DNA from 2 places in the Mesorhizobium sp. 43Arga genome. Region 1 is predicted to be linked to the other one. Evidence: predicted binding sites of a transcription regulator. Region 1 holds the regulator's gene; the other holds the start of a gene.

Region 1 (5,158 bases):
GACGCGCGGATTGTCGATGCCGGATGCGATCAGCTCGGCCGAAAAACCTGGCGGCAGTTGCGGCTTTGCGCCCGCCGGTATGTCGGCAAGGCCGGCGCCGTTCGACACCGACTTGGTGACATAGGGCTTCGGCAGGTCGTCCGGCTTGATCAGGCGACGCATACCCGGTCTGTCGGCACGCCAGTCGCCGAAGGCGGCAGCGCCCTTCAGCACCGGCTGATCCGCCTGCTGGGCGAACGCCGCGCTCGCGAGAAAGAGGGCGGGGATCACCAGTCCGGCCAATCGGATCATTTTTTCCTCCATTTCGCCGCGAAGGAACCAACGGCCGGTTTGTCGCCGGGTTCCGCCTCACACAACGAGTTGAGGGAAGCGGTTTCCCCGTTTATGTCCCGGCAGCGTAAAAATCGTCGTCGAGGCGTTTCTCCAGCGCGACGAGATCGGCCGGCAGCGGCAGGCCCATGGCGCGCATTTCCCGCAGTTTTTCGCGCAATTGTTCCTGGATTTCGTGCTGGTCTTCCGGCTGGTTGACCATCTCCTCGAGCAGCAGGCTGATCCGGGCCTTGAGTTCTTCGAGCGCCATTCTTTTTCTCCCTCCTGCCGTCTCTTGCCGTCCGGGGCGCTACCTTAACATGCGCGATATCAGCTGCGCGGTATAATCGACCATCGGCACGATGCGGGCGTAGTTCAGCCGGGTCGGGCCGATGACGCCAAGCGCGCCGACGACGCGGGCATCCTTGTCGCGATAGGGCGCGACCACCAGCGACGAGCCCGACAGCGAAAACAGCTTGTTCTCCGAACCGATGAAGATGCGCACGCCCGATCCCTGCTCGGCGAGGTCAAGCAGCTGGATCAGCCCGTCCTGCGTCTCCATGTCCTCGAACAGATGGCGCAGCAATTCGATGTCGGCCTGGGCGGTGACGTTTTCGAGTAGATTGGCGCGGCCGCGCACGATGAGCCGTGCCGGCAGGCCGCTTTCCGCGCCCGCCCACACCGCCAGCCCCTTCTCGACGAGGTCCTGCGACAGCGTGTCGAGGGCCGCTCTCGTCTCTTCCTTGATGCGGGCGATCTCGGTGCGCGCCTCGGCCAGCGTACGGCCGCGAATATGGGCGTTGAGGAAATTCGAGGCCTCGTGCAGCTGCGAGACGGTGATGCCCGCGGGCAGCTCGACGACACGGTTCTCGACGTCGCCATTCTGCGACACCAGCACGGCAAGCGCCTTGGTCGGCTCGAGCTGGATGAATTCGATATGCTTCAGCGCCACCTCGTTCTTGGCGGCCAGCACCAGGCCGGCGCCACGCGACATGCCCGACAGCATCTGGCTGGCCTCGGTCAGCATGTGCTCCAGCGTCGCGCCCGAGCCGGAAGCCCGCACCTGCGCCTCGATGGTGCGGCGCTCCTCGTCGGAGAGGTCGCCAAGCTCCATGAAGGCATCGACGAAGAAGCGCAGGCCCGCCTGCGTCGGCAGCCGGCCGGCCGAGATATGCGGCGCATAGATCAGCCCGAGATGCTCGAGGTCGCTCATCACGTTGCGGATGGTGGCCGGCGACAGCGAGGAAGGCAGGATGCGCGACAGGCTGCGCGAGCCCACGGGCTCGCCGTCCCTGAGATAGGAATCGACGATGCGCCGGAAGATGTCGCGTGAGCGCATGTCGAGTGATTGAAGTGCAAGCGGCTGCGAACCCGGATCGATTGCCTTGGTCATTCGGCCAAAACCTCCTTGTTCAGGATATAGACTTCGGCACGGTGGGCGCAACCCGGTCTCTGTATCGGATGGCCCGGTCCGTTTTCCTTTGCGCGCTGCCCCCCATGCGGCTAAAAGCCGGCCACGATTCCGAAAAATGACTGGAAAGAAGCCTGAATGCGCCCCTCCAAACGCCAATTCGACGAAATGCGCGCCATCTCCTTCGAGCGCGGCGTCTCCAAGCACGCCGAAGGCTCGTGCCTGGTGAAGTTCGGCGACACCCATGTCCTGTGCACGGCGAGCCTCGAGGAGAAGGTGCCGGGCTGGATGCGCAATTCCGGCAAGGGCTGGGTGACGGCCGAATATGGCATGCTGCCGCGCTCGACCGGCGAACGCATGCGCCGCGAGGCCTCCGCCGGCAAGCAGGGCGGCCGCACGCTGGAAATCCAGCGCCTGATCGGCCGCTCCTTGCGCGCCGTCGTCGATTTGCAGGCGCTGGGCGAACAGCAGATCACCGTCGACTGCGACGTCATCCAGGCCGATGGCGGCACCCGCACCGCCTCGATCACCGGCGGCTGGGTGGCGCTGTATGATTGCCTGCGCTGGATGGAAGCCCGCCAGATGGCCAGCGTCGCCAAGGTGCTGAAGGACCATGTCGCGGCGATTTCCTGCGGCATCCATGACGGCCAGCCCGTCATCGACCTCGATTATCTCGAGGATTCCGCGGCAGGCACCGACGCCAATTTCGTCATGACCGGCAAGGGCGGCATCGTCGAGATCCAGGGCACCGCCGAGGGCGAGCCGTTCTCGGAGGACCAGTTCGCCGAGTTGATGGGCCTGGCCAAGAAAGGCATCCAGCGTCTGGTCAGCCTGCAGCAAATGGCGGTGGCGTAAGCCATCGATTTTCTGGTGACCCCTTCCGCCATCCTTGAATCAGCCCTCTACGTCACCGATCTGGCGGTAGCGGAGGAATTCTATGTCGGCGTGCTCGGCCTCGACCTGCTCGGCAAGGTCGACGGCAGGCATCTTTTCTTTCGCTGCGGGCCGGGCGTGCTGCTGGTCTTCAACGCCGAAGCGACCAAAATACCGCCGGCGCCGGACGCCCGGCTGCCGGTGCCGCCGCATGGCGCGGTCGGCGAAGGTCATCTCTGCTTTGCGGCCAGCGCGGATGAAATCGTCGCCTGGAAGGCGCATCTGGAAGCGAAGAAGATCGCCATCGAAAGCGAATTCGAATGGCCGCAGGGCGGCCGTTCGCTCTATATACGCGACCCCTCGGGCAATTCGATCGAGTTCGCCGAGCCGAGAATCTGGGGCCTTTGATGCATACACTTGATGGCAAGAAGATCGTTGTCGCCAGCCACAATGCCGGCAAGCTGCGCGAATTCGCCGATCTGATGGGGCCGTTCGGCTTCGAGGCGAAGTCGGCCAAGGACTATGGCCTGCCTGAGCCTGACGAGACCGGCACCACCTTCGAGGAAAACGCCTACATCAAGGCGCTGGCCGCCGCGAAGGCGACCGGGCTGCCGGCGCTGTCGGACGATTCCGGCCTGTGCGTCGACGCGCTCGACGGCGCGCCCGGCGTCTACACCGCCAACTGGGCCGAAACCCCTGACGGTAGCAGAGATTTCGCCATGGCCATGCAGCGCACCGAAGTGGCGCTGCAGGAGGTCGGCGCCGCCTCGGCCGAACAGCGCAAGGGCCGCTTCGTCGCCGTCATTTGTCTCGCCTTTCCCGACGGCGAGGCGGAATATTATCGCGGCGAGGCCGAAGGCACGCTGGTCTGGCCGCCGCGTGGCGAGCTCGGCTTCGGATACGATCCGGTGTTTTTGCCCAATGGTTTCGACAAGACGTTTGGCGAGATGAGCGCTGAGGAAAAGCACGGCTGGAAACCCGGCCAGGCCGCGGCGCTCTCACATCGCGCCCGCGCTTTCCAGAAATTCGCCCAGGCACGGTTGGATCTGCCGAGATTGGGCTCGGCATGACTGGACCCGGCATGACCATGCCGCTCGACCGCAGCCCCGGCTTCGGCGTCTACATCCATTGGCCGTTCTGCGCGGCCAAATGCCCCTATTGCGACTTCAACAGCCATGTCCGCCACCAGCCTGTCGACCAGGAGCGCTTCGCCGCCGCCTTTGAGGCGGAACTGGCGACGATGCGTGAGCGTACCGGGCCGCGCGAGGTGACCAGCATTTTCCTCGGCGGCGGGACGCCGTCGCTGATGAAGCCGGAAACCGTGGCCAGGGTCCTGGACGCGGTGGCCAAGAACTGGACGGTGCCTGACGGCATCGAAGTGACGCTGGAGGCCAACCCGTCCTCGGTCGAGGCCGAACGCTTTCGCGGCTATCGCACGGCCGGCGTCAACCGCGTCTCGCTCGGCGTGCAGGCGCTGAACGACAAGGATTTGCGCTTCCTCGGCCGGCTGCACAATGTCGACGAGGCGCTGCACGCCATCGGGCTCGCGCGCGAAATCTTTCCGCGCCTGTCCTTCGACCTGATCTACGCCCGGCCCGGCCAGACGCCGGAGGCCTGGGCATCCGAGCTCGAACAGGCGATTGGTCACGCCGCCGACCATCTGTCGCTCTACCAGCTGACCATCGAGGAGGGCACGCCCTTCCACGCCCTGCATGCGGCGAAGAAATTCATCATTCCCGACAATGACCACGCCGCCGACCTCTATGCGTTGACGCAGGAGATTACGTCCGCGCATGGCCTGCCGGCCTATGAGATTTCCAACCACGCCCGACCGGGCGCGGAAAGCCGGCACAATCTGACTTATTGGCGCTATGGCGAATATGTCGGCGTCGGCCCCGGCGCGCATGGCCGCTTCGTCGAGAGCGGCCACCGTACGGTGACCATCGCCGAGCGGATGCCGGAGACCTGGGCCAACCTGGTCGAGGCCAGGGGCCACGGCGTCACCGGCGGCGAGATCCTGACGCGCTCGGAGGAGGCCGACGAATTCCTGCTGATGGGGCTGAGGCTGGCCGAAGGCATCGACCTCTCGCGCTACGAGGCGTTTTCCGGCCGCGGCCTGTCGACGGCCCGGCTATCGGTGCTGCAGGGCGAGGGCCTGGTGGCGCCGATCGGCAACGCACGCCTGCGCGCCACGCCGGCCGGCATGATTGTTCTCGACGCCGTGGTGGCGGATCTGGCGCGCTAATCCTTTGAAAAACGTTCTCTTCGTCTGCAGCCAGAACCGCCTGCGCAGCCCGACCGCCGAGCAGGTGTTTTCAACGCGCAGGGATATCGAAGTTGCGTCGGCCGGCACCAATCATGATGCCGATACGCCGCTGACGCATGAGTTGGTCGCCTGGGCCGACATCATCTTCGTCATGGAAAAGGTGCATCGCACCAAGCTGCAGAAGAAATTCAAGGCCAGCCTGAAGAAGGCCCGGGTCATCTGCCTCGATATACCGGATAATTATGAATTCATGGATCTCGAGCTGATCGACCTTCTGAAGGCGCGCGTTTCACGCCATC
Region 2 (5,158 bases), on a different contig from region 1:
CCCCAAACCAGTCGCGTTCATACCAGGTCAACAAAGCAATCAGTGCCGCTTTCTTGGGAGGTGAGGGCTGACACCAATTGGATTGAAATTAGCCCTCCTCCTAGTCCTTAGGTTCGCCGGACCATACGAGAGAATACGATGGAAATGGGTTGGCGAACCATCCGCTAACGTATTGATTTCCAGTAGAAAACGATGTCCCTCCGGGCACACCATTATCGTTGTTTGTCAATGGTTTATAGGGTGGTTCGCCAACAGGTTCGCCAAGGATCGGCTTGCACGTACCAGACGCACGACTCGATCCATACCCTGGACGCCTTGCCTCAGTCAGGGCCAGGAAGCGGCGCGGCCGGATTGACGAGGCCGGCTTTGCGTTTCTCCAGCCAGAAATCTTCTGGAATCGGTTCATCGAAGGCCGCGCGATCCTCGGCGATCCGTCCCGGTTTGCTCGCGCCCGGGATGACCGCCGCTACCGCCGGATTGGCAAGGGCAAATTGCAGGCCTGCTGCCTTCATGCTCACGCCGTGACGATCGGCGACCGCCTTGATCCTCGCCACCCTGTCCAGGATCGCCGGCGTTGCAGGGGCATATTCATATCGAAACATTGGCAAGTAACGAAAAGCAGCCGCCCGGGGAGCGTGTCGGCCGTCCCCCGGGCGGGTTGCTGGTCAGTTCTTGATTTCTGTGCGTCTGGCCTGCGACTGCGCTTTCGCAGTCTTGGGAAGAACCACGGTCAGGATGCCGTTTCTGAAGCGAGCATCGACGTTGTCCTTCTCAACGTCATACCCCAGAGGAATCCAACGCTCGAAGCGGCCGTAGTAGCGCTCCGAGAACTGCCGGTCCTTGTCCTCGGATTCTGAACGCTTTTCGCCCCGCAGCGTCAATACACCATCCTCAAGCAGGACCTCGATGTCCTTTTCGTCCAGGCCGGGAACTTCGGCCGTAACCTCGATCTGCTTCTCGTTGTCGGAAATCTCGACGCTCGGCCATGTTCCACCCAACGAAGCCGCCCTGCTGAAGGACGGCAGGCGCCCATCGAAATCGCGGAAAACGTCGTCGAACAGCCGGTTAACTTCGCGGTGCAGCGACAGGAACGGGTCGCGCCCGCCGTCGCGGAACAGGCTTGGGACGCGACGACTCTCTTCGCGCCCCCAAGGGATAAGATCACGTACACTCATCGTGGTTCTCCTTTCGACAATTCTTCTTGTTCGTCCCAGGCAATCTCGCCGGCCGATATTGGGCGCTCGGCGGGCAAGCTCCCGTTCCGAAAGTTAGGCAACCTGCTTCTCGACCGTAGCCCTGTTGGCCTTGGTCTGGATCCGGGGCCCGCTTTCAGCTGAGCCGATCTCTATCCGGCGCGGCTTCATCTCCTCGGGAAGTTCGCGCTGGAGATCGACAGTCAACATGCCGTTGACAAGGCTGGCCGCGGTGACCTTCACATGGTCGGCCAGTTCGAACCGGCGCTCGAACGGTCGCCCCGCGATGCCGCGGTGTAGATACTGCGCATTTTCGTCCCCAACCCTCTCGCCGCAGACGACAAGCATGTTGGGCTCGTGGATAATGCTGAGTTCATCCTGGGCGAATCCCGCCACCGCCATGGTGATGCGATAGGCATCCTCGCCGGTCCTGGCGATGTCGTAAGGCGGCCAATTGTCGACGCTTGGCGTGCGGCTCGCATTCTCAAGCAGATCGAAGACGCGGTCGAAGCCGATGCTCGACCGATAGAGGGGGGAAAAGTCGAAAGCGGTTCTCATAGCCATATCCTCCTTGCCTTGAGCAACATGGTACGAGGGGCGCCAAGGATGCGGCGCTCCCTGACCTGCCGGCCCGTTAGGGCGCCGGCGAAATCGATCTGGGAATTCTCTTTCGCCGCGTCAAGAGGCCGTCTTGGAACGTTCTTCTGATTGGACAAGCACAGCCGTGGCCCGGGACGCGGGTTCGGAACTGGCCGACCTGCCCGATCGAGGTCCGGCCAGTGTCGCCCGGCAGCCCGAGACCGCCTTCAGTGGATGGCTATAAGGCCGTCGACGATGCTCCATTCCGAGGGTTTGATGAGGCGGTGGTGGGCGACGCGCACAGAGTGGAGCGCGCCCTCCAATTCGCGCTCCCAGTAGCCGAGAAAGCCTTTCAACTCTGGAAAGTGCGGCGCCAGGTCGTATTCCTGCCAGACGTAGAGCTGAAGCAGGCTCGGGTGGTCGGGAAGATGGTAGTGGATTTCGGCAGTGGTCAGGCCGTAGCCTTTCATCTGCAGGCGGAATTCCCTGCTAACCGCAGTGGCCATATGGCTCTCCTTGGCTTGCGACATTAGGCGTCCACGTGATCAGGCGTGTGCCTATGGCCGCTCTCAGTCGGGATCGGGCGGTTTGCGTCGTCCAACCTGCAAAGAGCATCCATGATCTGATCGAAGGAGACCGGCTGCTCGGCTCCCGGCGGCCGGCGCAGCGCCGGAACGGATTCCACCGCGCAGGCGTCCGAGGCCCAGGACGAGAGGATCGCCCGCTTCTCCTGAATGTCGAGCGTACCGTCCTTCAGGACGTCGTCTGGATGCGTGAAATGGCTCGCCGGCGACAACAAACGGTCGAGCGCGAGGTCGGATGTTTCGGGAACAAGAGAAGGGATGATCGGCTTGGGGTCGTGTCGGTCCATCGTGGTCCTCCGTCTTTCCAAAAAGCTCCTTTGTGCAGGCTTCAGATTCACGCCATCGCCAGCGGCGAGGCTCGGATAATTTCGTTCGTTCGTCAGGAAAATTCAAGCGGGAATGCGCGGCTTCAATCCAATTAACCGTATGTTTTCATGGCGCTAGCACTCGACTTGCGGGAGTGCCGAAAAATTCTGCCGAACCTCTTGAAACCGAAAAGTCGCAAAACTAAGTCGATGTGCGCTCGATGCCCGCGAGGGGTCGCGGCACCCCGCACCGGTCCGATATTGCCGGTTCGGTGCGGAGGAACCTCAAAAAATCTGTTTGTCCAGAAGGAGAACGATATGACGTTCCGTCCATTGCATGACCGTATCCTGGTCCGCCGCATCGAGGCCGATGAAAAAACGGCCGGCGGCATCATCATTCCCGACACCGCCAAGGAGAAGCCACAGGAAGGCGAGGTCATCGCCGTCGGGCCTGGTGCGCGCGATGAGAGCGGCAAGCTTGCGGCTCTCGACGTAAGAGTCGGAGACCGCGTGCTTTTCGGCAAGTGGTCCGGCACCGAGATCAAGCTGAACGGCGAGGATCTGCTCATCATGAAGGAAAGCGATGTGATGGGCGTGATCGAGCAGGCCGCGACGCTGAAGAAAGCCGCCTGACCGGAGCCTCGACCGAACCCCAACCCAGTCAATGAAAGCTGCCTAGACAAGGAGTGATCTAATGGCTGCCAAGGAAGTCAAATTCCATTCCGACGCCCGCGAGCGCATGCTGCGCGGCGTCAACATCCTCGCCGACGCTGTGAAGGTGACGCTCGGCCCGAAGGGCCGCAACGTCGTCATCGACAAGTCGTTCGGCGCCCCGCGCATCACCAAGGACGGCGTCACCGTCGCCAAGGAGATTGAGCTCGAGGACAAGTTCGAGAACATGGGCGCCCAAATGGTCCGCGAGGTCGCTTCGAAGACCAACGACCTCGCGGGCGACGGCACCACGACGGCCACCGTGCTTGCCCAGGCGATCGTTCGCGAGGGCGCCAAGGCGGTCGCCTCGGGCATGAATCCGATGGATCTCAAACGCGGCATCGACAGAGCGGTGGATGCGATCGTCGCCGAACTCAAGGTCAACGCCCGCAAGATCACCAGAAACGACGAGATCGCACAGGTCGGCACCATCTCGGCCAATGGCGATGCCGAGATCGGCCGCTTCCTGGCGGAAGCCATGGAAAAGGTCGGCAACGAAGGCGTCATCACCGTCGAGGAAGCCAAGACCGCCGAGACCGAACTGGAAGTCGTCGAAGGCATGCAGTTCGACCGCGGCTACCTCTCGCCCTACTTCATCACCAACCAGGACAAGATGCGCGTCGAGCTCGACGAGCCCTATGTGCTGATCCATGAGAAGAAGCTCGGCAACCTCCAAGCGCTGCTTCCCGTGCTCGAGGCCGTGGTCCAGTCCGGCAAGCCGCTGCTGATCATCGCCGAGGATGTCGAGGGCGAGGCTCTGGCGACGCTGGTGGTCAACAAGCTGCGCGGCGGGCTGAAGGTCGCCGCCGTCAAGGCTCCGGGCTTCGGCGACCGCCGCAAGGCCATGCTGGAGGACATCGCCATCCTCACCGGCGGCACGGCCATCAGCGAGGATCTCGGTATCAAGCTGGAGCACGTCACGCTGGAGATGCTCGGCCGCGCCAAGAAGGTCGCGATCGAAAAGGAGAACACCACCATCGTCGACGGCGCCGGCAAGAAAGAGGAGATCCAGGGCCGCGTTACGCAGATCAAGGCGCAGATCGAGGAGACCACCTCCGACTATGACCGCGAGAAGCTGCAGGAGCGGCTGGCCAAGCTCGCCGGCGGCGTCGCGGTGATCCGCGTCGGCGGCGCCACGGAAGTCGAGGTCAAGGAGAAGAAGGACCGCGTCGACGATGCGCTGCACGCGACGCGCGCGGCGGTCGAGGAAGGCATACTGCCGGGCGGCGGTGTTGCCTTGCTCAGGGCGGCCAAGGCCCTCGACGCTGTTGCTGTCGACAATCCCGACCAGAGATACGGCGTCGACATCGTCCGGCGCGCGATCGAGGCTCCGGCGCGCCAGATTGCCGAGAATGCCGGAGCGGAAGGCTCGATCATCGTCGGAAAACTGCGCGAGAAGACCGACTTCGCCTTTGGCTGGAATGCCCAGACCGGCGAGTATGGCGATCTCTACAGCCAGGGCGTCATCGATCCCGCCAAGGTGGTGCGCACCGCGCTGCAGGATGCGGCTTCGGTCGCAGGACTGCTTGTCACCACCGAGGCGATGGTGGCCGAAAAGCCGAAGAAAGAAGCCGCCCCGTCCATGCCGACCGGCGCCGGCATGGACTTCTGAGACGCCGGCGGGAGCCCGCTCCCGGCAACGGGAGCGGGCATTTCACCACGAACGATGAGAGGCCCTATGGAGACGATGAGCGGAGATGGCTGGATTCCTTCGCCCACGCATGCCGCAAGCGAATTCCTCGCCTACGAAACCGAATGCCGCGCCGCCCTGAAGCCGATGCTGACA

What was found. The regulator HrcA, encoded in region 1, represses chaperone genes, less so after heat shock. The targets are predictions, from matches to a motif close to GTTAGCACTCNCNNNNNGNGAGTGCTAAC.
Region 2: the regulator HrcA is predicted to act here: its motif matches at 2,796-2,824, upstream of ACWGS8_RS11970 (co-chaperone GroES).

What each region holds. Positions count from the first base shown of each region.
Region 1 is NZ_JBSKBO010000020.1:15,230-20,387, forward strand. It holds gene ACWGS8_RS33350 (PQQ-dependent sugar dehydrogenase) at 1-291, opposite strand, end outside; gene ACWGS8_RS33355 (hypothetical protein) at 383-580, opposite strand; gene hrcA (heat-inducible transcriptional repressor HrcA) at 620-1,702, opposite strand; gene rph (ribonuclease PH) at 1,859-2,575, shown strand; gene ACWGS8_RS33370 (VOC family protein) at 2,591-3,001, shown strand; gene rdgB (RdgB/HAM1 family non-canonical purine NTP pyrophosphatase) at 3,001-3,663, shown strand; gene hemW (radical SAM family heme chaperone HemW) at 3,660-4,838, shown strand; gene ACWGS8_RS33385 (low molecular weight protein tyrosine phosphatase family protein) at 4,843-5,158, shown strand, end outside.
Region 2 is NZ_JBSKBO010000002.1:1,109,684-1,114,841, reverse strand. It holds partial or broken gene ACWGS8_RS11995 (aldo/keto reductase) at 321-593, opposite strand; gene ACWGS8_RS11990 (Hsp20/alpha crystallin family protein) at 666-1,175, opposite strand; gene ACWGS8_RS11985 (Hsp20 family protein) at 1,269-1,751, opposite strand; gene ACWGS8_RS11980 (usg protein) at 2,000-2,278, opposite strand; gene ACWGS8_RS11975 (hypothetical protein) at 2,302-2,643, opposite strand; gene ACWGS8_RS11970 (co-chaperone GroES) at 2,980-3,294, shown strand; gene groL (chaperonin GroEL) at 3,356-4,984, shown strand; gene ACWGS8_RS11960 (hypothetical protein) at 5,051-5,158, shown strand, end outside.